Regions from separate parts of the Limosilactobacillus agrestimuris genome, predicted to be linked through region 2. Evidence: predicted binding sites of a transcription regulator. Region 2 holds the regulator's gene; the other holds the start of a gene.
What was found. Region 2 encodes HrcA, which represses chaperone genes, less so after heat shock. Its sites were predicted from a motif close to TTAGCACTCNNNNNNNNNGAGTGCTAA; they were not measured.

Region 1 (15,110 bases), on a different contig from region 2:
CTAATCAAGTGTTAACTAATCACCCGGATGCTGAAGTTACTATTTACGAAAAAAATAATAATATTTCATTTTTATCATGTGGAATTGCTACTTATCTTGGCGGTGTCACAAAGAATATTGATGATATGTTTTACTCAAGTCCAGAAATATTGAGTAAGTTAGGTGCTTCCGTAAAGCTAGAACATGAAGTTACTAGCGTTGATCTTAAGAAGAAGTCATTAACTGTTAAGGATTTAAATAGCGGTGATGTAACAGAAGATCACTATGATAAATTAGTGGTAACTACTGGTTCTTGGCCGGTTATTCCTGACCTCCCTGATATTCATAACCCAAATGTTTACTTATGTAAGAATTATAATCATGCTAAAAAATTGTTTGAAGTAGCAAAGGACGCTAAAAATGTTGTTGTTATTGGTGGGGGCTATATTGGTGTCGAGCTGGTAGAAGCCTACAGTAAGCAAAATAAGAATGTTACTTTGATTGATGGTAATGATCGTTTGCTTAGTAAGTACTATGATCAAAAGTACACTGATATTGTTACTAAGGATTTTGAAAAGCATAATGTTAAGTTAGCTTTTGATGAATTAGTTGCTGGATTTGAAGAGGGGGCTGATGGTGGTGTCGTTGTTAAGACCAACCGTGGTAGTTATTCTGCCGATATGGCAATCTTATGTATTGGATTCCGGCCGAACACTAGTCTCTTTAAAGGACAATTAGAATTTAATGCAGATGGTTCAATTAAAACCAATGCTTACATGCAAACTTCTAATCCAGATGTATATGGTGCCGGAGATGCAGTAGCAGTTCACTATAATCCTACTAATAAGGAAGCATATGTACCATTGGCTACTAATGCTGTTCGGCAAGGGGTAATTGCTGGAACAAACCTTTTTGGAAACACGATGACGTATATGGGAACCCAATCAACATCAGGGTTGCAACTCTATGATCACTCGATGTCTTCAACTGGGATGACATTGGAAAGTGCTAAAGCAGCTGGCTTCGATGCTGACGCTGTAACCTTTGAAGATAATTATCGTCCAGAGTTTATGCCGACTAATGCGAAAGTCATTGGGACTGTTGTTTGGGATCGGAGTAATAACCAAATTCTAGGTGCCCAATTCATGAGTACTTATGATATTTCAATGTATGCTAACGCAGTTTCCGTAATGATTCAAAATCGGAACACGATTAACTTTATGGCAATGGTTGATATGCTTTTCCAACCTAACTTTGACCGTCCGTTTAACTTTATTAACCTTCTCGGCCAACAAGCAGTAGCTAGAGCAACCAAATAGTTTATTAACTAAATAAGAGCGTGATGGGAATCAGTAGTGGTTCTCACCATGCTTTTTTATTTTGCTCCTAATCTTTTCCTCCATAGTTAAATGAAACTGGTAAAATAGGTAATTGACATCATGATATTGTGTTTGATTAGGGAGTGAACACTAGATATGGCAACTTTACAGATAAAAAAACTTCATGTTGCAGTTGAAGATGAAGAAACTCACCAGCAAAAAGAGATCCTTAAGGGAGTTAACCTCAAAATGCAAACTGGGGAAATTCACGCGATTATGGGGCCAAACGGGACAGGAAAATCAACGTTATCACAGACTATTATGGGGCATCCCAATTATCACGTTACCCAAGGCGATATTTTATTAGATAATCAAAGTATTCTTAAAATGCCTGTTGATAAGCGAGCACGAAAAGGACTGTTTTTAGCGATGCAGTATCCCGCGGAGATTCAAGGAGTAACCAATGCCGAATTCCTTCGTGCAGCAATTAATGCTCGTCGGCCAAAAGGTGATCAAATTTCGGTCATGGAGTTTCTCCAAGAGCTGGATGAAAAGCTTCAACTATTAGACATGAAGGAATCAATGACAGAGCGCTATCTTAATGAGGGCTTTTCTGGTGGTGAAAAGAAACGGAACGAGATTCTCCAATTGTTGATGATTAAGCCCCATTTTGCGATCTTGGATGAGATTGATTCGGGACTAGATATTGATGCATTAAAGGTTGTTTCACGTGGGGTTAATTCCATGCGGGGTAATAATTTTGGGACATTGATTATTACCCACTACCAACGGCTACTAAAGTATATTGTTCCAGATACGGTTCACGTAATGATGGATGGCCGAATTGTAAAAAATGGTGGGCCAGAATTAGCACAGAAATTAGAAGCAGAAGGGTATGCTGGCTTACGCGATGAATTAGGTTTAAAGATTAACCTGGTTGATGAGGATAACTAAGGAGACAGCGATTTATGGATTTTGATTATTCACAGCTTAAAGCTCAGCTTCAAAAAATGTTGGTGGAAAATGATGAGCCCGTTGAGTTGGTTCGCTTTCGTCAAGAATCTTTAACTAAGTTAGAAACAACCCAATTTCCGAAAATTACTAAATTTGACTTTAAGCATTGGCCGTTTATTTCTAACCATGTTCACTTTTTTCAGTCATCAAGCCTAATTGAACATCAGAACGACAAAGCTCAAATAGAGGTAAGAGTCGATTCAAAAAATATTATTACTACTGTTCCAAATTCAGTAAAGGAGCAAGGAATAATTATTACCGATCTTTTTTCAGCAATTAAAAACGATCCCCAAATAGTAAAAAAATACTTATCAAAAGTAATTTCTCCAGATGAAGATGTTCTCTCTGCATACCATGCGGCTCTTATCAACCAAGGAATCTTTATTTATATTCCCCAAAATGTTGAATTGAATTCACCTATCCACTTAACCGTTAATTTCGATCAGCAAGAAAAAACGACGACTAATTTTCACCTGCTAATTATTACAGGGAAGAACAGTCGTTTTCAAATTATCGATCACTTGGTTTCTGATAAAAAACAAACTAATCCTTTGACTAATTTTACAGAGATTATCGCGGGAACAAATAGTGAAGTTAATTTTTCATCCCTTGATCATTTGGCACAGTCAGCTCCTGTTTACTACCAATATCGAGCAGCCGTTAAGGATTATGCTAAAGTTAATTGGTCGATTGGATTAATGAACCAGTGTGATACTGCTGGTGAGATTGACTCGGAATTAATTGGTGAAGGTGCTTTTGCTAATTCACAATTAATCGCCTTAACTACAGCTAACCAGCAATTAGGGATTAATAACCGGGTTACTAACCATAGTCCCCATTCACAAGGGCTAATTAATCAGCGAGGAGTTGCTCTTGGTAATTCGCGACTAATCTTTAATGGGATTGGTCAAATCGTTCATGGTGCTCACGGCTCAACTGCAGAGCAACAAAACCGCTTATTGATGATGTCGCCTCAGGCGGTGGGGGATGCAAACCCAATCTTGTTAATTGATGAAAATGATGTCGAAGCTGGACATGCAGCAAGCGTCGGCAAAATTAATCAAGAACAGCTTTACTACCTTTTAAGTCGGGGTATTCCGAAGAAACAAGCACAGCGAATGGTCATTCGTGGCTTCTTAAGTGCGGTTATTACATCAATCCCCGATCGGAATATTCGTCAAGAGATGATTGGAATTTTAGAAAGGAAGTTAAGGGAAAATGACTGATTGGGAGCGAGTTCGTGATGACTTTCCAGAATTGCAGCAAACGATGAATGATGAACGTCTTGCTTACCTTGATAATGCGGCAACAAGTCTGAAACCGCCAGCAGTGGTCAATCGCTTAGTAAATTTTTATCAACAGGAAAATGCTAATGTCCACCGGGGGACTTATCAGTTATCTTTCGAGGCGACTGAACGCTATGAACGCTCCCGTGAACTTGTTAGAGAATTTATCCATGCCCAGGATCAACGTGAAATTATTTTTACTCGGGGGACAACTGAAGGCCTTAATTTAGTTGCGGCTACCTATGGGGAGCAGAATGTTCGACCTGGAGATGAAATTGTTATTTCATTAGCTGAACACCATAGTAATTTAATCCCTTGGCAGCAATTGGCAATCAAAAAGCATGCGACATTAAAGTACATCAGGCTAAATCCAGATGGTCAAATTGATCTTGATGATGCGCAGCAAAAGATTACTTCCAAAACAAAAATTGTTGCGGTGACCCATGTTGGTAATGTCCTGGGCAACCAAAGTCCAGTAAAAAAATTAGCTAGATTAGCTCATCAACATGGAGCGATTATAGTTGTTGATGGGGCTCAGGCAGTTTTGCATTTACCAGTGGATGTTCAAGCATTATCTGCTGATTTTTATGCCTTCTCGGGCCACAAAATGCTTGGACCGACCGGAATTGGCGTCCTTTATGGCAAGCAGTCATTACTTGAACAGATGCCTCCCTACCAATTTGGTGGTGAGATGATTGAAGATGTCCAGCTTTACCACAGTGATTGGGATCAAATTCCACATAAGTTTGAAGCTGGAACACCAAATATCGCTGGTGCTCTTGGTCTTGCGAGTGCAATTAGGTATTTACAAAAAATCGGGATGAGAAATATCCAGACAAGGGATGAAGAACTAATGGCTTATTTGTTACCGAAACTAGAGGCAATTTCGGGAGTGAAGGTTTATGGATCAGAAAATCCTTCTCAACATATTGGCGTTGCTTCATTTAATATCGGTGGCCTTCATCCCCACGACGTTGCAACAGCTCTTGATATGGAAGGAGTAGCCGTCCGGGCTGGTCACCATTGTTCTGAACTACTTGTTCATTCATTAGGGGTAAATTCTACGGTTCGTGCTAGTTTGGCATTTTATAATAACCAGGAAGACTGTGATCAGTTACTTAGGGCAATCGAAGAAACAAAGGAGTTCTTTAACGGTGGGCTTAGATAAATTAAATCAACTGTACCGGGCAGTAATTTTAGAACATGCCGCTAACCCACATCATCATTACGTAGTCCCAGATGCTACAAACGAAAAAACACTTCATAATACTACTTGTGGTGACATGGTTAATGTTAGTCTCCACCTGGATTTAAATAACCGGATAACCGCGATTGGCTTTACTGGCCAGGGATGCACGATTAGCCAGGCTTCTGCAAGTATGTTAACTGATGTAATGTTGGGTAAAAGTAAGGATGAGGCGTTAGCAATTGCAAAAATCTTTTCTGATGAAGCAATTGGAAAGAAACATTCGAAAGAAGAATTAACAGAGTTGGGGGATGCTCGGGTTTTAACGCAAATTATGGAATTCCCCGCACGGATTAAGTGTGCAACTTTAGCTTGGTGGGCACTTCAGCGCGCATTACTAACGGAGCCAGGAAAGGAAGATTACAGTGACTGATGTAAAGAATATTCTTGGTAACCAGGACTATCAGTATGGCTTTCATGATAATGTTGAGCCACTTTATTCAACCGGTCGTGGTTTAACAGAAGCCACGGTTCGTAAAATTTCTGCTGAAAAACATGAACCGCAATGGATGCTCGATTACCGACTAAGGGCGTTTCACTTATATAAGAAAATGCCAATGCCTAAATTTGGTCCGGATTTATCTGGCCTGGATTTAGACAATATGTTGTATTACCAGAAAATGACCGATAAAAAGTACCGGGATTGGAAAGATGTCCCAGAGGATCTTAAAAGGACCTTTGACCGTTTAGGTATCCCTGAAGCAGAAAGGAAGTATTTAGCAGGATCGGCTGCACAGTATGAATCAGAGGTGGTTTATCATAACATGAAGCAGCAATTTGCTAAACAAGGGATTATCTTTACCGATACTGATTCCGCCTTACAAAAGTACCCAGACCTTTTCAAAAAGTGGTTTGGAAAATTAGTTAAGCCAGCTGACAATAAGTTTGCGGCGTTAAACGCAGCCGTATGGTCTGGAGGCTCTTTTATTTATGTGCCGAAAGGGGTTAAGGTTAAGACACCGATTCAGGCATACTTCCGTTTAAATGCAGAGAATACGGGACAATTTGAACGAACCTTGATTATTGTTGATGAAGGGGCAAGCGTTGATTATGTTGAGGGATGTACCGCACCAAATTATTCTTCAGATAGTCTTCACGCTGCCGTGGTCGAGGTGAATGTTTTAAAAAACGCCTATTGTCGGTATACCACTATTCAAAATTGGTCAAAAAATGTTTATAGTTTAGAGACAAAACGAGCGGCCGCAGACGAGAACGCAACGATGGAGTGGGTTGATGGTAACCTTGGTTCGAAGGTGACAATGAAATATCCAAGTGTTTACTTGAATGGTCAGGGTGCTCGAGGAACGATGTTGTCAATCGCCGTTGCTAGTGACCATATTCATCAGGATTCAGGGGCCCGGATGATTCATAATGCGCCGAATACGTCTAGTTCAATTGTTTCTAAGTCAATTGCGCGGACAGGTGGTTCCACTGATTATCGAGGGAATATTCGGTTTACTGAAAAAGCAAATGGCTCAAAGGCTCATGTTGAGTGTGACACGATTATTATGGATGACCAGTCATCGTCGGATACGATCCCGATCAATGAGATTAACAACTCGGATGTGACAATGGAGCATGAGGCAAAGGTATCAAAGATTTCAGCTGAAAAACTTTATTACTTGATGAGTCGCGGGATTAGCGAACGAAAAGCAACGGAAATGATCATTATGGGGTTTGTAGAGCCCTTTACGAAGAAACTACCAATGGAATATGCAGTTGAATTAAACCGCTTAATTAGTTTTGAGATGGAAGGATCGATTGGTTAATATAATGGATAAACAACTTTCTGCTAATGAACAAGCTATTATGACAGCATTGAAGAAGGTCATTGACCCAGAATTAGGAATTGATTTAGTTAACCTTGGTCTAATTTATGGAGTAGATGTTGATGATGATGGCAACTGTATTGTTACCATGACGTTGACAACGATGGGCTGTCCGATTAGTGATGTCCTATATGCAATGATTAAGAAGGCGGTTTTGGGTACTCCCCAAATTGAGACTTGTAAGATTAACCTTGTCTGGGAGCCTGCCTGGACTCCAGATAAAATGAGTCGTTTTGCTCGAATCGTATTAGGAGTCCGCTTCTAAATTGGAATAATAAAAGCTTCAAGAGTAAAAAATACTAAACTCTTGAAGCTTTTTACGTTTAAATTGTTGCTAACGGTTGTTTTGTTGTGGGTTTTGGAAATGCTTTAGCAAGAGCCTCAAGTTCATTAGAGGTAAAACTGATGTTGAGCGCTTCCACATTCTCTTTTGCATGAACTGGACTAGCGGCCTTAGGAATAGCTAAGGTGTGGTGGTCACGGATAGTCCATGCCAACATTATTTGATATACAGTTACATGGTGGTTATGAGCTAGTTCTTTGATAAGTGGATGATCAGTTAGTTTTCCTGAAATAGTATCTCCCTGTGAAAGTGGCGAGTAAGCAATCAGTGGCATCCCCGCCTGATGCATTAATGGCAAAAGATCATACTCGATTCCACGTTCATCTAGGTTGTAAAGATTTTCATTTGCTAGGCAATCCTTACCATTAGGGAGTGACCATAGTTCTTTAATATCGGCTGTATCAAAGTTTGAAACACCCCAATGACGAATTTTTCCTTTTTCTTGCATTTTGGTTAATTCTTCAACTGTTTCGGCAAGTGGAATAGTTCCGCGCCAATGAAGGAGGTAAAGGTCAAAATAATCTGTTTGCATTAATCGAAGACTACGATCCAAACTATTTTCCAATTTTGCATGACTAGCATTTCCTGGAAGGACCTTATCAATTAAAAAAAGATTTTCGCGAGAGTAGGGAGCTAGAGCTTCAGCAGTTATTCTTTCTGAACGTCCTTGACCATACATTTCCGCGGTGTCAATTACTGTTGCCCCAGCATCGACTGCTGTTCGGATTGCTTTTACTTCATTATCATGCTTAGTTGGATCTTCGCCAATGTTCCAAGTTCCAACACCAATTGCTGGTACGGTTACTTGACCTAATTTTATTGTACTCATAAAATCCCTCCTTAAGTTTTTATAATTTGATCCTAACATTCTTTCTAATTAAATACATCTGATTGATATATGATCATAATTTCATATAAGACAAATTTAAAATGCTTATTTCTTGGTTAGGGTTAAAGGATCACTTAGAATACAGGTAAGCCCTTTGATGGCGAAATTAATCATCAACGGTAAATTATTTTTAGCACTCTCCTATTAAGAGTGCTAAAAATAGTTGCACTTTTACCGTAAGTGATTAAGATAAGAAGTGTAATCAAGTTCAAGTTAACGGAAAGGAAGCTTTATTTATGGCTAACGATTTAACACGTCGGAATAACTTTTTGGATAACATGCTGAACATGCGGAATTTGATGAATGATGATTTCTTCTCAGACTTCACGCCGGTCGAAGATCACATGAAGACTGATATTGAAGAAAATGATAAGCAATACAAGGTTAAGATTGATATGCCAGGTTTTGATAAGAAGAACATTCATATTAGTTATGCCAATAACATCTTAACTATTACTGGACACCGGGACACGCTTGATGACGAGTCCGATAAGGAAGGTCATCTTCTTCACAGCGAACGGCGTTATGGACAAATGAGTCGTCAATATCGGTTACCAGATGTTGAACGGAAGGACATTACCGCTCATTATGAAAATGGTGTTCTTTCACTTACCTTGCCAAAGAAGCAAGCAGAGAGTGATGATGACACTCGGATTGAAATTGATTAATTAAGATAGATCAAAAAAGGACTCTAGCGTTCGAATTTACCGAACGCTAGAGTCCTTTTTGTTTGATCTAATTGAATGCTTGAATAACCTTTAATACACCAAAGACAATCAAGAAAACAGAAACAATCCACACAACCGTTAATGCTGAAACAATTGGACTGAAGAGGAGGACTACACCCAGGATAATTCCTAAGATACTGAAGACAATTGTTAACCAGTAGTAACCTCCGCTAATCCCCTTGAATAGCCGACCAACAGATAATTCCATTGCGGAATCGATAATGAACCATGCAGCAAAAATAATTGCGATGTAGAGGGTCCCAAATCCAGGATGAAAAATAAAGATGATTCCTAAAACAACATTTAGGGCACCAAGGACAACAACCCAGGCAGAACTTTCATGAAGTGAGCGCAAAAAGCGTCGCCGAATTGTTAATTCAAAAATTCCATCAAAGATAAAGACAACACCGATAATTACAGATAATAATTGCAAGGTTCGATCTGGTTTTGAAAATGAAATGAATCCACCAAGAATAAATAGAATTCCAACAAAAAAGCTAAACCAATCGAATCGCCGATGAGAAATATTGTTCATAGTTCATAGCTCCTTTCACTAATAACTTAATCATACCGCAAATTTGCGTACAATGGTTGTTTGAACATACTACGCTATAAATACAAAAAGAAAGACTGGACTAAAGATCAGAAACTAAATCCTTTAGAGCCCAGTCATTCAGGTTAAATGTGTTCCCTAATACCGTTTTTGAAGTCTTTATCGATTTCTTTGAGAATTGGTAAAAGGTAGTTGATATATTCATGATATGCTTCAATTGGCTTCATATCTTTACCATTAGCTTGAATTAATGCAATGGCAATATCATGGGCCCGTTGTTCGTTTGAAATCATTGATAATCACCTCATTAGTAATAGTGTACCAAACTTTTCTATGATAGGAAAAAAGGTTGAATTATTTTATCAATAACACCACGATCAAACAGTTTTAAACCGTAAAAACCAATGATACCACCCAGGGTATTAGTAATAATGTCATCGATATCGGCAACTCGGTCAATTTGAAAAAGGAAGTCGCAGACAAATTGATTCCCTTCAATAAAAAAGCTAGACAGTAAACTTAAACAGAGAATAACTACAAAGGGGCTTTTCCGGCCAATCAGGTATAAGAGAATACCTAATGGAATTGTCATAATAATATTTAAAAACCATTCTAAATCAAGTTGCTGGAATGGAATTAGATTGTAGGGAACTCCATGAAAATACCGTAAATTGCGGTCGGCACTAATAAAGCTAAAACTAATTGGGGTTAGACAGAGACGAAGAATAATCACAAAATAGCAGAAACAGGCGAAGACTGTTAAGCACTTGCCAAATTGCCGGTAACGGGAAAAAGCATCAATCGTGATGATAATTGCAACGACTAAGTATGTACAAAATGGAAGCCAGTGTAACAAATTTATTCCCTCTCTTTACAAAAAATGGTATACAATAAATTTTCGGACAAACTATTTTCCATTATTAAATAAAAGGTTATAAAAAGCGATAGTTTGTTAATAACTTTTAAGAGAAATTTTAAGGAGAATTGAACTACATTGGCAAAGCAAAATAAAATGAAGCGTAGCCTGAAAAGCCGTCATATCCAACTAATGGCATTGGGAGGAACGATCGGGACTGGTCTGTTTCTCGGTTCTGGTCAAGCAATTCACTCGGCTGGCCCAGCAATCTTATTAGCCTATATTATTACTGGAATTATCTGTTTTTGGATTATGCGGGCGCTCGGGGAACTACTAATGTCGGATCTAAATTACCGATCATTTGTCGATGCAATTCGCGTTTACTTGGGACCACGAGTAAGTTTTATTACTGGCTGGGCTTATTGGGCATGTTGGATTGCATTAGCGATGGCGGAAATTACAGCAATTGGAATGTACTTCCAATTATGGCTTCCTGGTGTTCCTCAGTGGATCCCAGGATTATTAACCTTGATTGTCCTCTTATGTATTAACCTAATTACTGTAAGTGCGTTTGGTGAATTACAATTTTGGTTTGCCTTAATTAAAATTCTTGCAATTGCGCTCTTGGTCCTTGTTGGTATCGGAATGATGCTAATTAATTTTAAGAGTAAGGGTGGATATGTTGCTTCACCAATTAACTTGGTTAATAATGGGGGCTTTTTTGCTGCCGGCGCAAAGGGCTTCATTCTTTCCTTTCAAATGGTTGTCTTCGCCTTTGTCGGGATTGAAATGGTCGGGATGACAGCCGCTGAAGCAGAAAATCCCCGGCACGTTATTCCCCGGGCAATAAATGCCATTCCGTTCCAGATCCTTTTATTTTATGTTGCTGCCTTGGCAGTGATTATGTGTATTTATCCTTGGGACCGGTTAGCACCTTCAAAAAGCCCTTTTGTAATGGTCTTTAATGATATCGGGTTACGCGGTGCTGCTAGTTTGATTAACTTTGTCGTTGTTACAGCGGCTGCCTCAGCATGTAATAGTTCTCTCTATACAACAGGTCGGATGCTTGCCGAATTAACGGCAACCTCTCATCGACCAGGAATTAGAAAGATTAGTAAACTATCCCGAAACTCTGTGCCGGCGCTTGCTGTTATTATTTCTGCAGGCGTTGTTGCAATTGCCACAATTCTAAATTTGATAATGCCTGGTGGCGTTTTTACAGTTATTTCAAGTATTGCGACAACTAGTTTCCTTTTTATTTGGGCGACTATTATTGTGACCCATTTAAAGTATCTGTGGTCACAACCACAAAAACGAATTTTTAAGGTTCCAGGTGCACCATATACTGATTATCTTGTATTAGCCTTTTTAGGGTTTGTTTTAGTTGTCCTTTGTCTGAATAAACAGACACTAGGAGCACTAATATTTACACTAGTATGGTTTGCTATCTTAGCCTTTGCTTCATTGTCACAACCTAAGAAATAAAAAGAGTGTCTCTCAATCAGAAGCCTGAAGTGGTTTCTAATTGGGAGACACTTTTAATTTTGATTAGATAAAATCGTCATACTATTGATTGTTTAGCGATTTAAATGCAGTTTTCTTTGACAATTAGGGCAGATTCCATGGACCTCGATATTATTACCAGTAACAAGGTAACCAGTTTTATCGCTCGTCATGAGTGCTAATTCCTTACTAATCTCGGTAAAGTGAGGATCAAAAACGTCGGTAATCTGACCACAGTTATCACAGATAACGTGGTAGTGAGGATGACCAAAATAGTCATAATGGGTGCTGCCATCGCCATTCTTTAGTTCGATTACTAAGTTATAGTCGACAAATAATTTTAACGTGTTATAAACGGTTGCCATACTGATATTGTCAACACTATCTTTGAGATCCTCGTAGATCATTTCCACACTTGGGTGGGTATGATGTGTTATTAAATAGTTTAGAATCGTTTTTCGTTGGGGAGTAACCCTTACGTGATTTTCTCTTAATTGCTCAATTGCACGATCAAATTCTGCTTCAGCCAAATTACTCACCTCACTAGTTTAGAAGATTTAATTTACATTAAGTATAACATTTACAATTGTGAATTCAAACTTTATAATGGGCTTTGATTATTGATAATAATTCTAAAGAAGGGGATTTGATGAGAAAGTCAATTGATCAAAATGGCCGACCATATAGTCGGTTCTGGTTTATTTTTACACTATTAATAGGGACGTTTACAATGTCGATTAGTCAATCTTCATTGTCAACGGCTTATCCAACGTTAATGAGGGTGTTCGGAATCTCAGCATCAACTGTTCAGTGGTTAACTACTGGTTTCATGCTCGTGATGTGCGTTAGTATGCCAATTAGTCCGTGGATGTTGAATAATCTTAATTTTAAGACCATGTTTATTGGTGCGTTAGCCTTGTTTGATATTGGTTCATTGATGATTATTTTAACTCCAGCTAATTGGGGAGTTCCTGGATTCTGGTTTATGATGATTGGTCGGGCGATGGAAGCATTTGCTGTAGGAGTGCTCTTCCCGTCGTATCAATCAGTATTGCTGGAAATAACACCGCGTGATGCACGGGGAACCACGATGGGGATCGCCGGTTTGGTAATGGGCTCAGCACTGGCTTGTGGTCCAATTGTTTCCGGAATTATCCTTAAATTCTTTACTTGGAAGAGTTTATTTATCTTCTTTATGATTATCATCACCGTGATTATTATCATGGCTGGTTCTGGCCTTATTCGCGATGTTATGCAACGACATGAAAGTATCCTTGATTGGCTTTCTGTTTTCCTATCAATTGGGTTAATTGGGATTATGTATGTTATTGACCAATTTGGAAAGGCAAAAGCTAACTGGGGAATTAGTGGAATTATCTTAATTATCAGTATTTTGGCAATTATTTGGTTCTGCGTTCGTCAGTTGCACCTTAAGGAACCATTGTTAGAGCTCCGGGTAATGAAGACCTTTAACTACGATTTAGCGATTTTGCTAACTTCAATTTCTTACATTGCCCTGATCGTGACAACAATTATTTTCCCGCTTTACTATCAAGGGGTTCTTAAAGTTAGCCCATTTGTTTCTGGAATGTCACTAGTCCCTGGAGCAGCATTATTAAGTATCCTTAACCCGTTGACAGGTAAATTAGCCGATAAGATTGGCTTTAAGCCAACAATGCTAGTAGGGATGGTAATGATTGTTGCTGGTTGGTTCGCTGGCTTATTCTTAATTAACCGAATGAGTTTATGGATCATGATTCTTTGTGCCATGGTAATTGAAGGTGGGAATGCCTTTGTTATGATGCCTGCTGTTACTTTAGGGGCTAATTCCTTACCAAATGAACTTGTTCCTCATGGGACTGCCGTAATTACTACGGTTCGTCAGGTCCTTGGTTCTACTGGGGTTGCTGTTTCAACGATTATTTTAACGACGGTAACAAGTCATAACCTTAGCCGGGGGATGGGGAGCTTAAGTGCTGCTCTAAATGGTTACCATTACGTATTTTTGACAATGCTTTTTGTTGAAATAGTTGGGTTATTTATGGCCCTGGCCTTGAAAAATACTGCTAAAAAAGATGATGCAAAAGCCTAATTATCTCGTCCTAGTATATATAGGAAACTTAATGGGGTGATTAAATGACTGTGAAACGTCCCTTATGGGCTGAAACATCTGAATTAATGCGTAATTATTATGATACAAAATGGGGACTTCCCGAACATGATAATCGCGAACTATTTAAAATGTTGACACTAGAACTCTTTCAATCTGGGTTATCATGGTCGACAATTTGGAAACGAGAAAAAGCATTTGATGTTGCATTTGCTCATTTTGATGCGGCAAAGGTTGCTAAATTTGGTCATGATGATTTTGAACGCTTAATGAATGATGCAACAATTATTCGAAACCGGCGAAAGATTATGGCGACGATTAACAACGCAAAAGTAATTCAAGAACTATTGGCAAACGGCGAAACGTTTAATAACTACGTATGGTCATTTGTTAATTTTAAGCCGCAACGTTTACACCTAAACGGTCAACGACTTCCTGCACAAACAGCGGAATCAAAGAAAATGGCCCAGAAAATGAAAAAGGATGGTTTTCAATTTATTGGACCGACGACAGCCTATTCGTTTATGACGGCAGTTGGAATGGTTAATGCTCGTGAAGAGTAAAGAATTTATGTTTGAATCTAACGAGTGAATTATGCTAAGATGGTTCTCGTTATAAAGCAAATTCCCGATAGGATTCACAATTGTTGTGAAGATGCCTTGTAACCACTAAATGTTTCAATTGCAACTTGCATATGGGGGAATTAATACACATGGTAGAAAAACATTTATTTACTTCAGAATCTGTTTCTGAAGGACATCCTGACAAGATTGCTGATCAAATCAGTGATGCTATTTTAGACGCAATGCTTGAACAAGATCCGGATTCACGGGTCGCTGTTGAAACTTCTGTCACTACTGGCCTTGTCCTAGTCTTTGGTGAAGTGTCAACCAAGGCTTACGTCAACATTCAAAAGGTTGTTCGTGATACTATTCGGCGCATTGGTTATACTGATGGTAAGTATGGCTTTGATGCTGATAACTGTGCTGTGATTACGGCAATCGATGAACAATCACCTGATATTGCTCAAGGGGTAGATGACTCTCTTGAGACCCGCGAAGGGGATGCCGATCCGCTTGATCAAATTGGTGCTGGTGATCAAGGGTTAATGTTTGGGTATGCTACTGATGAAACACCAGAGTACATGCCATTGACATTGATGCTTAGTCATAAGTTAATGCAACGGATTGCTAAGTTACGGAAGGACAAGGTAATTCCTTACTTACGTCCAGATGCAAAGGCTGAAGTTACTGTTGAATACGACGAAAATGATAAGCCTTTACGTGTTGACACTGTTGTTTTGAGTACTCAACATGATCCAGAAGTTTCACTTGATCAAATCAAGAAGGACGTTATGGAACAAGTTATTAAAGCTGTGATTCCCGCTGAATACCTTGATGATCAAACTAAATACTTCATTAACCCAACCGGTCGTTTTGTTATCGGTGGCCCTCA
Region 2 (15,110 bases):
TTGCGGCACTCACATCATGCCCAGCCAAATTACCGTGGTGTTTCCCGTTACGCCAAGCAGGGATGTTACTAACATCATAAACCTTTCCCTCAACTGCGACATAGGCTGGGTTACCATCTTGGCCATTATACTTTGCAAGTTCTTCAGCGGAAAATGTCCTTGTAGTCATACTAAAATAGATCCTCCCGATACTCATTGTTAAATTTATTATAGCACTTTTAAATTCAACACTTACTATTGGTGATCATTAACAATACAATAATAATCTAAAAATTAATTTTACTTAAATAATGTTTATTTATACAACAAGTATCAAAAATTTTGTTATAATAAAAAAGAAGGTGATTCTGCAATCACTTTCGCTAAATACTTCTACTTGGGGATCACGATATGTCATGTTATCGCGGTCCTCAATTTTTTACTTAATTAAACCGTCTAAAAAGGTAACAATATAATACAACAAAATTGCAGCAATAATGAGGGAAAGAACATCCCAGAGCTGACGCCAAATATTTTTCTTCATTTCCTTGCCTCCCTCAAATCAATATTTCATATTATACACCAGATAACTTTTCCAATTACTATATTTCTATCCAAAATTAAAAATCGACATTCCCAAAATAAGGAACGTCGATTTTTTACTTCTCATCCACTTCTTCATCGGTCTTGAGGACAGCCATAAAGGCTTCTTGAGGAATATCAACTTTTCCAACAGCCTTCATCCGTTTCTTACCACGCTTCTGCTTTTCCAAAAGCTTGGCCCGTCGATCGGGATCACCGGTATGAATCCGTGCAGTAACATCTTTCCGGTAAGCCTTAATGTTTGTCCTGGCAATAATCTTTGAACCAATCGCAGCTTGGATTGGGATTTCAAAGTTTTGTCGGGGAATAATCTTCTTCAGCTTAGAAGTAATATCACGTCCTCGCTCTGCAGCAAAGTCCTTATGCGCGATAAAACTCAAGGCATCAACTTTATCCCCATTTAGGAGGATATCGATCTTCACTAACTTGCTTGGCTTATAATCGTCAATCTCATAATCAAGGGAAGCATAACCACGGGTCGAGCTCTTTAACTTGTCGAAAAAGTCAAAGATGATTTCGGACAACGGAATATGGTAAATCACGTTTACCCGAGTATCACTCAAGTATTCCATTGTTTCAAAGATTCCCCGTTTCCGTTGGCAAAGTTCCATTACCGGCCCAACATAATCGTTTGGCACCATAATAGAAGCCTTTACGTACGGTTCTTTAATATCTTTAATTGACGAAGCATCAGGCATTTCAGCTGGGTTTTCAACTTCTTTTGTTGTACCATCAGCAAGATCAACATGGTAAGTAACCGAAGGCGCAGTGGTAATCAAGTCGAGGTTAAATTCCCGTTCAAGCCGTTCTTGAATAACATCCATGTGTAATAATCCAAGGAACCCACACCGGAATCCAAAGCCAAGTGCTTGCGAAGATTCGGGTTCAAACGTTAAAGCGGCATCGTTTAACTGTAACTTTTCTAACGCATCCCGTAAATCGTTAAACTTCGCGTTATCGGTTGGGTAAAGTCCAGCATAAACCATTGGGGTCATTTGCCGGTACCCTTCCAGCGGCTTGTCAGTTGGGTTATCCGCATTTGTAACGGTATCACCAACCCGGGTATCCTTAATATCTTTAATTGCTGCGGTAATGTAACCAACATCTCCAGCCATCAAGACATCCCGGGCAAGTGGCTTTGGTGAGTTAATCCCAACTTCAGCAACTTCATATTCGGTCCCACTATTCATTAGGCGGATCTTATCGCCCTTTTTAACGGTTCCTTCAAATACCCGGACACTAAGAACAACACCACGGTAATCATCATATTTTGAATCAAAGATTAAGGCCTTCAAAGGTGCTTTCAAGTCACCAGTTGGTGCTGGCACTTTCTTGACGATTTCTTCTAGCACCTTATCAACGCCTAAACCGGTTTTAGCACTAACATCTAAGGCATCATTAGTATCCAAACCGATTTCGTCTTCAATTTGCTTCTTTGTTCCTTCAGGATCAGCTGATGGTAAGTCAATCTTATTGATTACTGGTAAAATTTCCAAATCATTATCCAAGGCCAGGTAAACATTTGCCAAGGTCTGTGCTTCGACCCCTTGTGTAGCATCGACAACGAGGATTGCCCCTTCACAAGCTGCCAAAGAACGCGAAACCTCATAGGAAAAGTCGACGTGTCCTGGAGTATCAATCAAGTGAAAAATATAATCCTGTCCATCCTTAGCATGGTAGGTTAAGGCAACGGCATTTAGCTTAATAGTAATCCCCCGTTCACGTTCCAGAGGCATATCATCAAGGATTTGATCCTTCATTTCGCGCTTACTAATTGAATCTGTCATTTCCAAGATCCGGTCAGCAAGTGTTGATTTCCCGTGATCAATGTGAGCCACAATCGAAAAGTTACGAATGTGCTTTTGCCGTTCTTTCATTTCATCAAAATCCATTGTCATGAATTAGTTCACTACTTTCTAAACTTGTAAAATAACTAGTACTAGTATACCAAAGACCGGAGTGGCTTGAAAAGTTAATCAAACCAGGACCTTTAAATACAATAAGCCAGTAATCCCGATTAACCACCGGAAATTACTAGCTTATTTTCATTTATTTATCTTCAAATGCGTCTCGGAGCTTGTCTAAGACAGTCTTCTTAACTCCCTTAACTTCTTCACCACTAGCAGCAGCGAATGCCATCATGGCCTCTTTTTGACGCTTGTTAAGGCTCTTTGGCGTATGAACATGGACAGTCACATGTTCATCACCGTTACCATTACCATTTAGGTGTGGGACACCCTTTCCACGGAGACGGAAGTTCGTTTCTGATTGGGTACCAGCAGGAATCTTCAAGTTAACGTCACCATGAACAGTCTTTACCTTCACCTCATCACCAAGTGCGGCTTGAGCAAATGAAATATCTTGATCAACATAGATTGTAGAACCATCTCGACGGAATTCACGACTTGGCGTTACCCGGAACACAATGTAAAGGTCACCATAAGGGCCACCATTTTCACCAGCATCTCCCTGGTGTTCCAAACGCATTTGTTGACCGTCATCAATCCCGGCAGGAACCTTAACTTCCAATTGGTGGCGTTCATGAACATGACCGGTACCATGACACTTAGTACACTGATCCTCTGGCTTAATAATCTTCCCGGTTCCGTGACATTCAGGACAAGTTGTTTGGGTCTGGATATTACCAAGTGGCGTCCGCCGTACGGTAAATACTGCCCCACTACCATGACAACGTGAACATGTCTCAGGAGACTTACCAGGCTTTGCACCAGTCCCGTGACAAACATCACATTGGGCATCCCGTTCATACTTGATCGTCGTGGTCTTGCCAAAAACAGCATCCATAAAGTCCAGAGTCATAGAATACTGTAAGTCACGGCCCTGACGAGGCGCCGTTGGATCGGCTTGACGACGACCACCGCCACCAAAGAATTGGCTAAAGATATCACCAAAGTCACCACCAGCAAAGTCGCCGTAGCCTTGTTGACCACCAAAGCCACCGAAACCGCCACCAGCACCAGCATTAGGACCAGCAGAACCAAATTGGTCATATTGAGCACGCTTCTGTGGATCACTCAAAACTTCATGTGCTTCATTAATTTTCTTAAACTTTTCTTCAGCACCAGGTTCGTGGTTAATATCTGGGTGGTATTTTGCGGCTAATTTCCGGTAAGCACGGTTAATTTCTTTTTCCGAAGCATCCTTTTTTACGCCTAGGATGTCGTAATAACTTTCTTCTGCCATACGGAGATCCTCCATTTTTATTGCTTGTTTAGTTATACCACAGGTGACAAACGAAAGTAAAAGCCAAAGTCCTCATCCCGGCCTTTGGCTTTTAACAATTGTTTACTAACGTACTCTGACGTTATTTCTTGTCATCTGGAGTAACATCCTTGAAGTCACCATCAACGGTCTTACCATCATCGGAACCAGAATTATTGTTATTTCCAGTAGCACCGTTGTTACCGGCAGCGCCAGTTTGACCGCCTTGAGCACCTTGAGCTTGTTGGTAAAGCTTTACACTAAGGTCTTGGATAACCTTGTTTAAGGCGTCCTTCTTTGCCTTCATGTCATCTAAGTTGCCGCTTTCCTTAGCCTTCTTCAAGTCGTCACGAGCACTTTCAGCCTTCTTGATATCTTCTTCAGGAACCTTACCCTTAACTTCATTTAGAGTCTTATCAACTTGGAAGAGTTCTTGGTCAACTTCGTTCTTCAAGTCGACTTCTTCCTTCTTCTTCTTATCGGCTGCTGCGTGTTCTTCAGCATCCTTCTTCATCCGTTCAATTTCTTCATCACTTAAGCCGGAATTAGACTTAATAGTGATGTTTTGCTTCTTGTGGGTTCCTTGATCTTCAGCAGAAACGTTAACAATCCCGTTCTTGTCGATATCAAAGGTAACCTTGATTTGAGGTACACCACGAGGAGCAGCAGGAATGTCTGTTAGTTGGAAGTTGCCTAAAGTCTTGTTATCTGCTGCCATTGGACGTTCACCTTGAAGGACGTGAATATCAACGGCTGATTGGTTATCAGCAGCAGTTGAGAAGATTTGACTCTTTGATGTTGGAATAGTAGTATTCCGGTCAATCAACTTGGTGAAGACACCACCCATGGTTTCGATACCAAGTGAAAGTGGAGTAACATCAAGCAAAACAACATCCTTAACATCACCAGTAAGGACACCACCTTGGATAGCAGCACCAAGAGCAACGGCTTCATCTGGGTTGATGGAGTGGTTAGGTTCCTTACCAGTTAATTCCTTAACCATTTCTTGAACAGCTGGAATACGAGTAGAACCACCATTAAGGATAACTTCATCGATATCATCAAAGGTCAAGTCAGCATCCTTTAAGGCATTCATAACGGGTTGCTTAGTCCGTTCAACCAAGTCATTAGTTAATTGATTAAATTGGGCACGACTCAAGGTCTTTTCAAGGTGTAGTGGACCATTTTCACCAGCAGAAATAAATGGCAAGCTGATTTGGGCTTCTTGAACACCAGACAAGTCTTTCTTTGCCTTTTCAGCAGCATCCTTCAAACGTTGAAGAGCCATCTTGTCCTTAGATAAGTCAACACCATTTTCTTCCTTAAAGCCTTCGATTAACCAATCCATGATCTTCTTATCGAAGTCATCACCACCAAGGTGAGTATCACCATTAGTTGAAAGTACTTGGAAGACACCGTCACCTAATTCAAGGATGGAAACATCAAAAGTACCACCACCAAGGTCATAAACAAGGATCTTTTCATCCTTGTCCTTCTTATCAAGACCATAAGCTAATGATGAAGCAGTTGGTTCGTTAATAATCCGCTTAACATCCAAGCCAGCGATCTTACCAGCATCCTTAGTTGCTTGACGTTGGGCATCATTGAAGTATGCAGGAACAGTAATAACTGCCTTATCAACAGTATCACCGATGTAATCTTCAGCATACTTCTTTAAGTATTGAAGAATCATTGCAGAAATTTCTTGTGGAGTGTACTTCTTACCGTCAACTTCAACGGTGTATCCTGCTTCACCCATGTGACTCTTGATTGATGAAATGGTGTTAGGGTTAGTAATCGCTTGACGCTTTGCAACTTCACCAACTTGAGTTTCACCATTCTTAAATGAGACAACAGATGGAGTTGTCCGACTACCTTCCGGATTTGTAATAATCTTTGGCTCGTTACCTTCCATAACGGCAACGGCGGAGTTAGTAGTACCTAAATCAATACCAATAATCTTGTTACTTGCCATTGTTTATTCCCTCTCTTATTTTTATTGTGCAACTACAACCATTGCGGGACGAAGAACCCGGTCCTTTAATTGATAGCCGGCCTGCAGTACTTTAACTACTGTTTCAGCCTTCTGATCACCTTCAACCGGAACAGTTTGCACTGCCTGGTGGAGGGTCGGATCAAACGGCTTACCGTCAGCCTCAATCTCCGTAATTCCATGATCCTTTAACGCACTAATCAAGTGATCGTGAACCATTTGGATCCCCTTCTTTAGCTGTTGACCATTTTTATCATGAACTTCAATTGTCAACGCCCGCTTAAGGTTATCTAAAACTGGTAAAACAGATTTTGCTAAATCTTGACCATCATACTTTAATAACTGAGCACGTTCTTTTTTAAAGTGAGTATTCATATTTTGAATCTCTGCTTCAGCTCGTAAGTATTGATCATCCTTATCACTTAATTGTTGCTGTAAATCTTTAACTTGGTCTTTTAATTTTGTTACTTGACTTTGTAACTCTTTAGCATCAAGTTTATCATTCTTTTCAGGAGCAGCACTCTTAGATGCTTGCTTTTCATCCTTACTTTGCTTTGCAGCTTTGTCTTCTGCCAATCGACTCGCCTCCTATGAATCGTAATAGTGACGGTAAAAGTCCAAAAGTCGTTTGGCTAGTTCCTGACGAAATGCATTCACCAACCCGATTGTCCGTGAATAAGACATTCGTGTAGGACCTAGCACCGCAATAATACCCTTACCATATTGGTCAACATCATAGGTTGCCGTGATCAAACTATAGTTATCCAAGGCCTTATCCTTAGAAATCTCAGAGCCAATCTTAACGCTTACCTTATCACCAGAAACGTTTGAATCTAGTAAGTGTGATAATTGATCATTATGATCGAGCAGACTATACAATGTTTGCAGGTCTACAGCATCATGTTTTTCTGAGAAATCTAACAGGTTTAACCGGCCGCCAACAAAGAATTGTTCACGTGCTGCCCTTGACACGACACTATCAAAAAGATCCAAGAAGCCATCCGCACTTTGCATATAATGCATTACCCGCAGCGGAATATCATCGTTCAACCGCTTCATTACATCAGCCAATGGTTGCCCAACTAACTGATCATTAATCATTCGGATAACTGCTTGAAGTGCATCAGTATCATAATTTCGTGGTAACGTAAATGCCTGACTTTCAACATCCCCACTATCGGTAACCAGAATAGCAACAACTTTCCGATTACCTAATGGGACAACCCGAAACCCGCTTAAACGGACATCCGCTTGTTCAGGTTTCAAGGTAAAAGTAGTGTAGGAAGTAAGATCGGATAAAATATCAGCCGAGTGCGAAATGATCTCATCGATCTTTTGAAAACTTGTTCCTAACGAGTTTTGAATTACCACTAAATCATTGTTAGTAATTGCTTCTGAATTAAGCAAGTGGTCAACATAATAACGGTAACCCTTTTTTGACGGAACACGCCCAGAAGACGAATGTTCCTTAGCAACAAAGCCATTATCTTCAAGAACACTCATCTCGTTACGAACCGTAGCCGGGCTTACCTTAAATGGTAATTCCTCAGCTAAGTGTTTTGAACCAACAGGTTGACCGGTTGAGGTATATTGACGTACAATCGCTTGCAGGATCTTATTTTGACGCTGTGTTAGCATTTTTATCACTTCCCCTTTTAGCACTCTATAGGGTTAAGTGCTAAACACATGTATAATATACCAATCTGGTTAGTAAAAGTCAAGAAACGTCAAATGAAAATTTAGGAGTTTTTCAATGAAGCATAAAAAGCAACGATATATTCAACCAAGTGGTCCTGAAGATGCCATGCGAATTATCCAGAAGCTCTTTAACAGTTACCGGAATGCTCCGTTAACTAAAGAGCTCTTAGACTACCACAATAATTTAATTAGTCGCCTTCAATCTGACATTCGTGAAGCAGCGGTTAAAAGCAATGACGAACATCTGCTCAAGCAGCTTGACGGAATGACAGATATCCTACGACGTTGGGTTTCTATCCGCCTATCGAACCGTCCATTCAATGCTAAAATGCGTCATTTTAGGTTAGTTTCTGATGGTGGAACAAAATTCAAACGCTATGTTCATAAGATTAATCAAACCGGCGGTCACCGTTCAAGTCGCCATTAATAGAATAGGATTCCAAAGCTCGGGAAAATGTCCGAATTTTGGAACCCTATTTTTCTATATTAAAGAATACTTTTTAGTAGCCATCTTTTTAAGGTACTCGCGTGACACTTGCTCATCACGATTCATCTGAGCAACCAATTCATCTGCACCATTAAACTTTATCTCACCCCGTTGGTAATAAAGCCAACGTACTTGTACCTCTTCCCCATAGACCATTTGGCTAAAATCAAAGAGGAAAATTTCAACTGTAAGCTTATTCTGATCACCAAAAGTAATATTGTGGCCAACACTTGCCATTCCGCCATACCACTTTGAGCCGATTTTTACCTGAACCGTATATACACCAATTCCGGGAATACGCTCAGCCTCTGGCGTTTCAACATTAATCGTCGGAAAACCTAAAGTTCTCCCTCGCGCTAATCCATGCACAACAATCCCCGTTGTCATATATCGGTATCCAAACATCCGATTAGCTACTCCGATATTACCGTTATCAATTGCCTTACGAATACTACTTGAACCAATCTTTTGTTCACCTTTACCGGTAAATTTAGGGACAGTCACCACATTAAAACGTCCCTTTGCATACTCCGGTAGTTTTTCCATGGTTGCAACTGCTGCTTTACCATAAGTATGATCAAAGCCTGCTACTACTGTATTGGCATGAAAGCCAATCAAATATTGGTCAACAAATTCCTGGGGTGAAAGACTAGCAAAAGCAGAAGTAAAGCTAACGAGATATACTAAGTCAACACCAAGCTGTCTTAATAGGGACAATTTTCGGGTGGTTGTCGACAAATATTTAAAACCACCGGGATACTGTCGATAAACAATTCCAGGAGCGTGATCGTAAGTTAAGACAGCTAAAGGAAGGCCTTCTTTATTAGCAATTTCTTTGGCAGTTTCAATTACTTGCTGGTGGCCCCGGTGAACACCGTCAAAGAAGCCCATTGCTAGAACTACTTGTCCTGCAGGAACTAAATCTTTTTGCAATGGATGGTGGATTTTTACAACTTCCACTAGTCCTTCCTCCTTTATTTTACTGAGAACATTTTTGTTGGTTTATACCCTTGAGAGGTCAAATGATATAAGGCCTTAGTTGAACCATTATATTTTAAAACAACTTCATTGGCAGTCGTTGATAATTCATCCTTTTTCAACCATCCACCATGCTGAACAGCTTGCCATTGATCTTCGGTTAATTCTACCGATGGATACTCCTTCAAGGCATAGTCGATCGGGTAAAGGTGCCGATTAATTGGCTGGTGAGCAACTGCATCTTGAATATCGTTTAAACTCATGGTTTGGTCAAGCGTAAAGCCACCACTTTCTAGCCGAGTCAACCACTTCATTGCGCCAGGATAGCCAAGGGCACGGGCTAAATCAGCAACAAGCGTCCTGATGTAGGTTCCTTTGCTACATTTTACTTTGAAGTAAACATGTTGCTCTTGAGCCTTGTCATCATACTCATTCCGGCACATTACAAATTCACTAATTGTTGCTTTCCTGCGAGGTCGCTCAACCGTTTCACCAGCACGGGCATATTCATAAAGGCGTTTCCCGTTAACCTTTACAGCTGAATACATCGGGGGGATTTGAATAATCTCCCCCGTCATTTTCTCCATCGCAGCCTTAACTTTTTCATCACTAATTGGCGCTTCAACTGGCTTGCTTTCTACAACATCACCATCAAAATCTTCGGTTGTCGTTGTTTTACCGATTACCAATTCACCCTGATATTCTTTTCCAGACTGCATCAGGTATTCTACTACTTTAGTTGCATTTCCCACACAGATTGGCAAAACACCATCAACTGAGGGATCCAACGTTCCAGAATGACCAATCTTTTTAGTTTTTAAAATTCGTCGTAATCGACTTACGCAATCAAAGCTTGTCATTCCCCGTTCTTTGTATAAAGGAATAATTCCGTCCATACACTTTCACTCCATAAAAAACGGGCCAAGGAGTCGTTCCTCCCAGCCCGTTCATCCTTAATTACTTATCTTGTTCTTGCTGGTGAAGCTTGTTGATCAATTGATCAATTCGACTTCCATAAGCAATTGACTTGTCTCTTTCAAATTTGATTTTGGGTGTCTTAAAGATGTTTAACCGTGCACCTAATTCACTCCGAATCAAACCAGTTGCTTTGTCTAAACCGGCTTGAGTCTTTTCCATATCAGAAGCCTTGTCAGACAAGATACTGTAGTAAATAGTTGCTTGTTGAAGATCTCCAGTAACATCTACCCCAGTAATGGTTACCCCTTGTACACGAGGATCGCGAACCCGTTTCAAAAGAATTTCGTCAACGTCTCGTTGAATTTCTTGAGATAACCGATCAACACGATATTGTTTGTTAGGCATTTTATTCACCTCGGTTTACTTAACTGGTACTTCCTTCATTTGGTAAGCTTCAATAACATCATTTTCCTTGATGTCATTGTAGTTTTGAATTGTCAAACCACATTCAAAGCCAGACTTAACTTCCTTAACGTCATCCTTAAACCGCTTCAAGCTACCAAGTTCACCACTGTAAACAACGATTCCATCACGAACTAACCGTACTTTTGCATCACGGGTAATCTTACCAGATGTAACCATTCCACCAGCAATTGTTCCAACTTTAGATGCCTTGTAGATTTGCCGTACTTCAACCTGACCAATTGTCTCTTCTTTATAGACAGGTTCAAGCATCCCCTTCATAGCATCTTCAACTTCTTCAATTGCATTATAGATAACTTGGTGAAGACGGATATCAATCTTATTGGAATCTGCTAATGATTTAGCAAGGGATGTTGGGCGAACATTGAAACCAATAATAACCGCATTTGAAGCTTCGGCCAATGTAACATCAGATTCATTAATTGCACCAACGGCTTGGTGAATAATATCAACCCGAACACCATCGACCTTGATCTTTTGGAGACTTTGGCTTAATGCTTCAACTGATCCTTGAACATCAGCCTTAATGATCAATGGGAGAGTCTTCATTTGCCCCTTCTTCATCGTATCAAATAAGTTGTCCAAAGTAACGTGAGAAGTCCGTTTCCGCTCTTCTTCTTGTGCTTGTTCGGCACGTTTTTCACCAGCAGCCCGGGCAGTCTTTTCATCATCAAAGACAACAAACCGGTCCCCGGCTTCTGGGACAGAATTTAGACCAGTAATTTCCACTGGGGTTGATGGTGTTGCTTCCTTGATCCGTCGACCATTTTCATTTGTCATGGTCCGAACACGCCCATAGGTATTCCCAACAACAATTGGATCACCGACATGCAAGGTTCCTTGTTGGACAAGGACAGTAGCAACTGAACCCTTACCTTGGTCAAGACGAGCTTCAACTACAGAACCAGCAGCATTTTGTTCTGGGTTAGCCTTCAATTCCATCATTTCAGCTTGAAGTTGAATCATATCAAGTAATTCATCAATATTCTTACCAAACTTAGCTGAAATATTAACAAAGATGGTGTCACCACCCCAGTCTTCTGGGATTAAGTTATACTTAGCTAATTCTTCAATTACTCGTTCTGGATTAGCCCCCGGCTTATCAATCTTGTTAACAGCAACAATGATTGGTGTCTTAGCAGCTTGAGCGTGGTGGATTGCTTCAACAGTTTGTGGCATAACCCCATCATCAGCGGCAACAACCAATACAGTAATATCAGTAACGTTAGCACCACGCGCACGCATTTCTGTGAAGGCTGCGTGTCCTGGAGTATCCAAGAATGTGATCAAGTTATCCTTGTAGTGAACTTGGTAGGCACCAATTTCCTGGGTAATTCCACCGGCTTCATGTTCAGTAACGTGGGAATGACGAAGCTTATCTAGTAACGTGGTCTTACCATGGTCAACGTGCCCCATAACTGTAACAACTGGTGGCCGACTAACTAGGTGATCCGTGTTGTTCTGTTCTTCTTCGAACATCTTATCGATATCAGAAATATCTTCTTCAACCTTTTCCTTAGCGTCGATTCCATAATCTGTCGCTAACAGTTCAATTGTATCTTTATCTAAGGATTGGTTTTGGTTAATCATTACACCAAGCATAAAGAGCTTCTTAATAATTTCAGCTGGTGAACGGTGTAAAATCTTACCAAGATCTTGAGCATTCATCCCTTCGGTGTATTCAAGAACATCTGGTAACGGCTTATCCTTCCGTTGAGTTGGTTGTTGGTGCTTAACCTCACGAAGGCGACCATTGTTATTGTGCTTCTTATTCCGCTTCTTGTTGAATCGTTTACCTTTTCGACCAGATTCATTTAAGCTACCGCCAAAGCGACCGTTGTTGTCATTTTGGTGACGGTTATTGTTTTCGTTATTTTGCTTTGAAGAATGGTTATTATTCTCATGATGTTTCTTATTGTGATCATGATGTTCATTCTTCTTGTTGTTATGGTTATTAGGCTTGCTAGTTGGACGTTGGTTATCTTTATGACTAGCCTTAGCTTGAGAATTCTTCTCGTGCTTTTGAGACTGGTGCTTAGATTGGCCATTGCTGCTATTATTATTTCCCTTAACAACTTGACGCAGCTTTTGAGCTTGATCTGGAGTTACGGATGACATGTGGCTCTTAATATCCATTCCTTGATCCTTAGCTACCTTTACTAAGCTCTTGCTTGGCATCTTGAGTTCTTTGGCTAATTCATAAATTCGTTCTTTGGCCATGTACTCACGCTCCTTAATTCATTGTTAGTAATTCCTCAAACTTTCTTGCAAATCCAGATTGCGTTACACAAATAACAGTTCTTGACTGTCCGATTGCTTGACTTAGCTGTTGCTTTGTAAATGATTCACACAACGGAACCCGATAAAAGCTACATTTATCTGTAAACTTTTTTATCGTTGCTGAACCAGCATCCTTTGCTAAGAAAACAAACTGGGCTTTTCCTGTTTGAATTGATTTTAATACACTACCTTCGCCACTTTGAATTTGTTTGGCGCGGCGTGCTAACCCGAGTAAATTTAAAACGGATTGTTGATTATTTTTCATTGTTACCAAATAATGCTTGTCGTGCTTGCAAATGATCTGTATATTGGATCAATTCATCGTAGAATGAATCATCCATTTTAACATGAAAGGCTTTTTCAAAGGTCTTTTCATCCTTTGCGCGCTTTGCAACCTCAACATCAACTGCGATGTATGCACCCCGACCGGACTTCTTACCGGTTGGGTCGATTGAGACTTCACCTTCCTTGTTCTTTACTACCCGGATCAATTGTCGTTTAGGCATCATTTCACCAGTAACAATATCTTTTCGCATCGGTACTTTTCTCTTTTTCATTTATTTCACCCCGCTGCTTTATTCTTCTGAAGCGTCAGTTTCGTCTTCGTCTACATCGACACTATCTTCCATTTCAGAAGCTGGCTTAATGTCGATCTTGTACTTTGTCAAACGTGCAGCTAACCGAGCATTTTGACCTCGCTTACCAATTGCAAGAGAAAGTTGGCTGTCAGGAACAACAACGGTACAAGAGCGTTCTACAGAAGTAGTTGTTGCTGGTGCTTCTGAATTTTCTTCACTTGATACTTCACTACTTTCAGTAGCTGCTGAATTATCACTTGCTTCTTCTGCAGGTTGTTCTTCAGTTGTTGGTTCTTCTGGTTCATTAAAGATCACATCGAGAACTTCTGCTGGATTAAGTGCATTAGCAATGAATTGTGCTGGATCCTTAACGTATTCAACGATATCCATGTTTTCGCCATCAAGTTCATTAACAATGGCTTGAACACGTGAACCTCGAGGACCTACACAAGTACCAACAGGGTCAACGTTTGGATCATTTGAGTACACAGCAACCTTAGCTCGATCTCCAGCTTCCCGCGCAATATTTTCAATTAAAACAGTTCCATCCTTAATTTCAGGAACTTCACGTTCAAATAGCCGCTTTAATAATTCTGGGGCTGTCCGACTAACGAAGATTTGTGGACCACGACGATCATCATTTACCTTTGAAACATAAACCTGGATCCGATCATGGATGTGGTAGTGTTCATTTGGCATCTTGTCACGATAACCCATTGCACCTTCAACACCATCACCAAGATCAACCCACGTAAAGCGCTTATCCTCACGGGAAACTTCACCAGTGATAATTTCGTTTTCGTAAGTCTTGTACTTATTGTAAATGATCTTCCGTTCTTCTTCACGCAACCGTTGCATAACTACTTGCTTGGCAGTTTGTGCAGCAATTCGGCCGAAGTCACGTGGGGTAACTTCTTCACGGATTTCGTCACCAACATCGTATCCTTGACCGTGAGGCAACTTTCGTGCATCAGCAAGGCTCATGTATTCGTTATCGTCTTCTTCGACCAGGTCTTCATTATCGGTAATAGTCTTAACGGCATAAACCTTAATGTTACCGGTAACTCCGTCAAAGTCTACTTCAACGTTCTTTTCACCGTAGTTTTGCTTATAAGCTAATTCTAGGGCTTGTTCCAAAGCCTCAACAACAACATCCTTCTTGATTCCTTTCTCCTTTTCAAGGTAATCAAGAGCGGCGATCATTTCAGTGTTTACTTTTGTTTTGCTCACCTTTTAACACTCCCTTTAAATCTTACTAAAGTCGATTGCTAACCGTGCTTGTGCGATCACTTTACGGTCAATTTTTACTTGGCGCCGACGGGTCTTATCCATGTATTCCAGTGTTAATTCATCCGGCTTAAGGTCAACTAATGTTCCTTCATAAACCTTCTTCCCTTCAACTTGTTGGTAAAGGGAAATATGAATATAATCATTCACTGCTCGCTCATAGTCGGCTTCCTTCTTCAATGGCCGTTCGGCACCTGGTGAAGAAACCTCAAGGAAATATGCTTGAGGGATCGGATCCGGTTCAGTATTGTCGAGTGCTTCACTCAATTCATCACTAATATCCGCACAGTCTTCTAGAGTTACTCCCCCATCCTTATCAACATAAACCCGTAAGTACCAGCTTTTACCTTCCTTAACGAATTCAAGATCATAAAGGTAGCAACCATGCTTTGCTAAGATTGGTTCTGCTAATTCAGTTACTGTTTCAACGACATTGCTCAACTGCGTCACCTCCATTGTTTGCAATAAAAAGAGCGAGCATCTCTGCTCACTCCAACGGGTTATTTACCATGTATATTATAGCATGAACAATTACAACTAGCAAGCCGCGATGCTTAGAAGAGGCTTAGCTGGTTTTCATCAGGCAGGCCATCTAGAACATGAT

Region 1: a site for HrcA is predicted at 8,036-8,062, ahead of NFR46_RS04435 (Hsp20/alpha crystallin family protein). Genes of this name have one in related genera too.

What each region holds. Positions count from the first base shown of each region.
Region 1 covers NZ_CALPCW010000004.1:122,088-137,197, reverse strand. The annotation lists gene NFR46_RS04475 (FAD-dependent oxidoreductase) at 1-1,298, shown strand, start outside; gene sufC (Fe-S cluster assembly ATPase SufC) at 1,455-2,252, shown strand; gene sufD (Fe-S cluster assembly protein SufD) at 2,267-3,538, shown strand; gene NFR46_RS04460 (aminotransferase class V-fold PLP-dependent enzyme) at 3,531-4,766, shown strand; gene sufU (Fe-S cluster assembly sulfur transfer protein SufU) at 4,753-5,217, shown strand; gene sufB (Fe-S cluster assembly protein SufB) at 5,210-6,613, shown strand; gene NFR46_RS04445 (metal-sulfur cluster assembly factor) at 6,618-6,938, shown strand; gene NFR46_RS04440 (aldo/keto reductase) at 6,997-7,845, opposite strand; gene NFR46_RS04435 (Hsp20/alpha crystallin family protein) at 8,142-8,573, shown strand; gene NFR46_RS04430 (HdeD family acid-resistance protein) at 8,641-9,168, opposite strand; gene NFR46_RS04425 (hypothetical protein) at 9,312-9,479, opposite strand; gene NFR46_RS04420 (VanZ family protein) at 9,518-10,042, opposite strand; gene NFR46_RS04415 (amino acid permease) at 10,199-11,527, shown strand; gene NFR46_RS04410 (Fur family transcriptional regulator) at 11,620-12,075, opposite strand; gene NFR46_RS04405 (MFS transporter) at 12,195-13,637, shown strand; gene NFR46_RS04400 (DNA-3-methyladenine glycosylase I) at 13,682-14,218, shown strand; SMK box riboswitch at 14,263-14,370, shown strand; gene metK (methionine adenosyltransferase) at 14,368-15,110, shown strand, end outside.
Region 2 covers NZ_CALPCW010000003.1:76,976-92,085, reverse strand. The annotation lists gene NFR46_RS03235 (cytochrome b5 domain-containing protein) at 1-169, opposite strand, end outside; gene lepA (translation elongation factor 4) at 639-2,474, opposite strand; gene dnaJ (molecular chaperone DnaJ) at 2,632-3,786, opposite strand; gene dnaK (molecular chaperone DnaK) at 3,908-5,779, opposite strand; gene grpE (nucleotide exchange factor GrpE) at 5,801-6,373, opposite strand; gene hrcA (heat-inducible transcriptional repressor HrcA) at 6,386-7,435, opposite strand; gene NFR46_RS03205 (hypothetical protein) at 7,551-7,922, shown strand; gene ribF (riboflavin biosynthesis protein RibF) at 7,977-8,942, opposite strand; gene truB (tRNA pseudouridine(55) synthase TruB) at 8,957-9,856, opposite strand; gene rbfA (30S ribosome-binding factor RbfA) at 9,918-10,283, opposite strand; gene infB (translation initiation factor IF-2) at 10,299-12,581, opposite strand; gene NFR46_RS03180 (L7Ae/L30e/S12e/Gadd45 family ribosomal protein) at 12,595-12,906, opposite strand; gene rnpM (RNase P modulator RnpM) at 12,896-13,198, opposite strand; gene nusA (transcription termination factor NusA) at 13,217-14,449, opposite strand; gene rimP (ribosome maturation factor RimP) at 14,465-14,947, opposite strand; gene NFR46_RS03160 (PolC-type DNA polymerase III) at 15,061-15,110, opposite strand, start outside.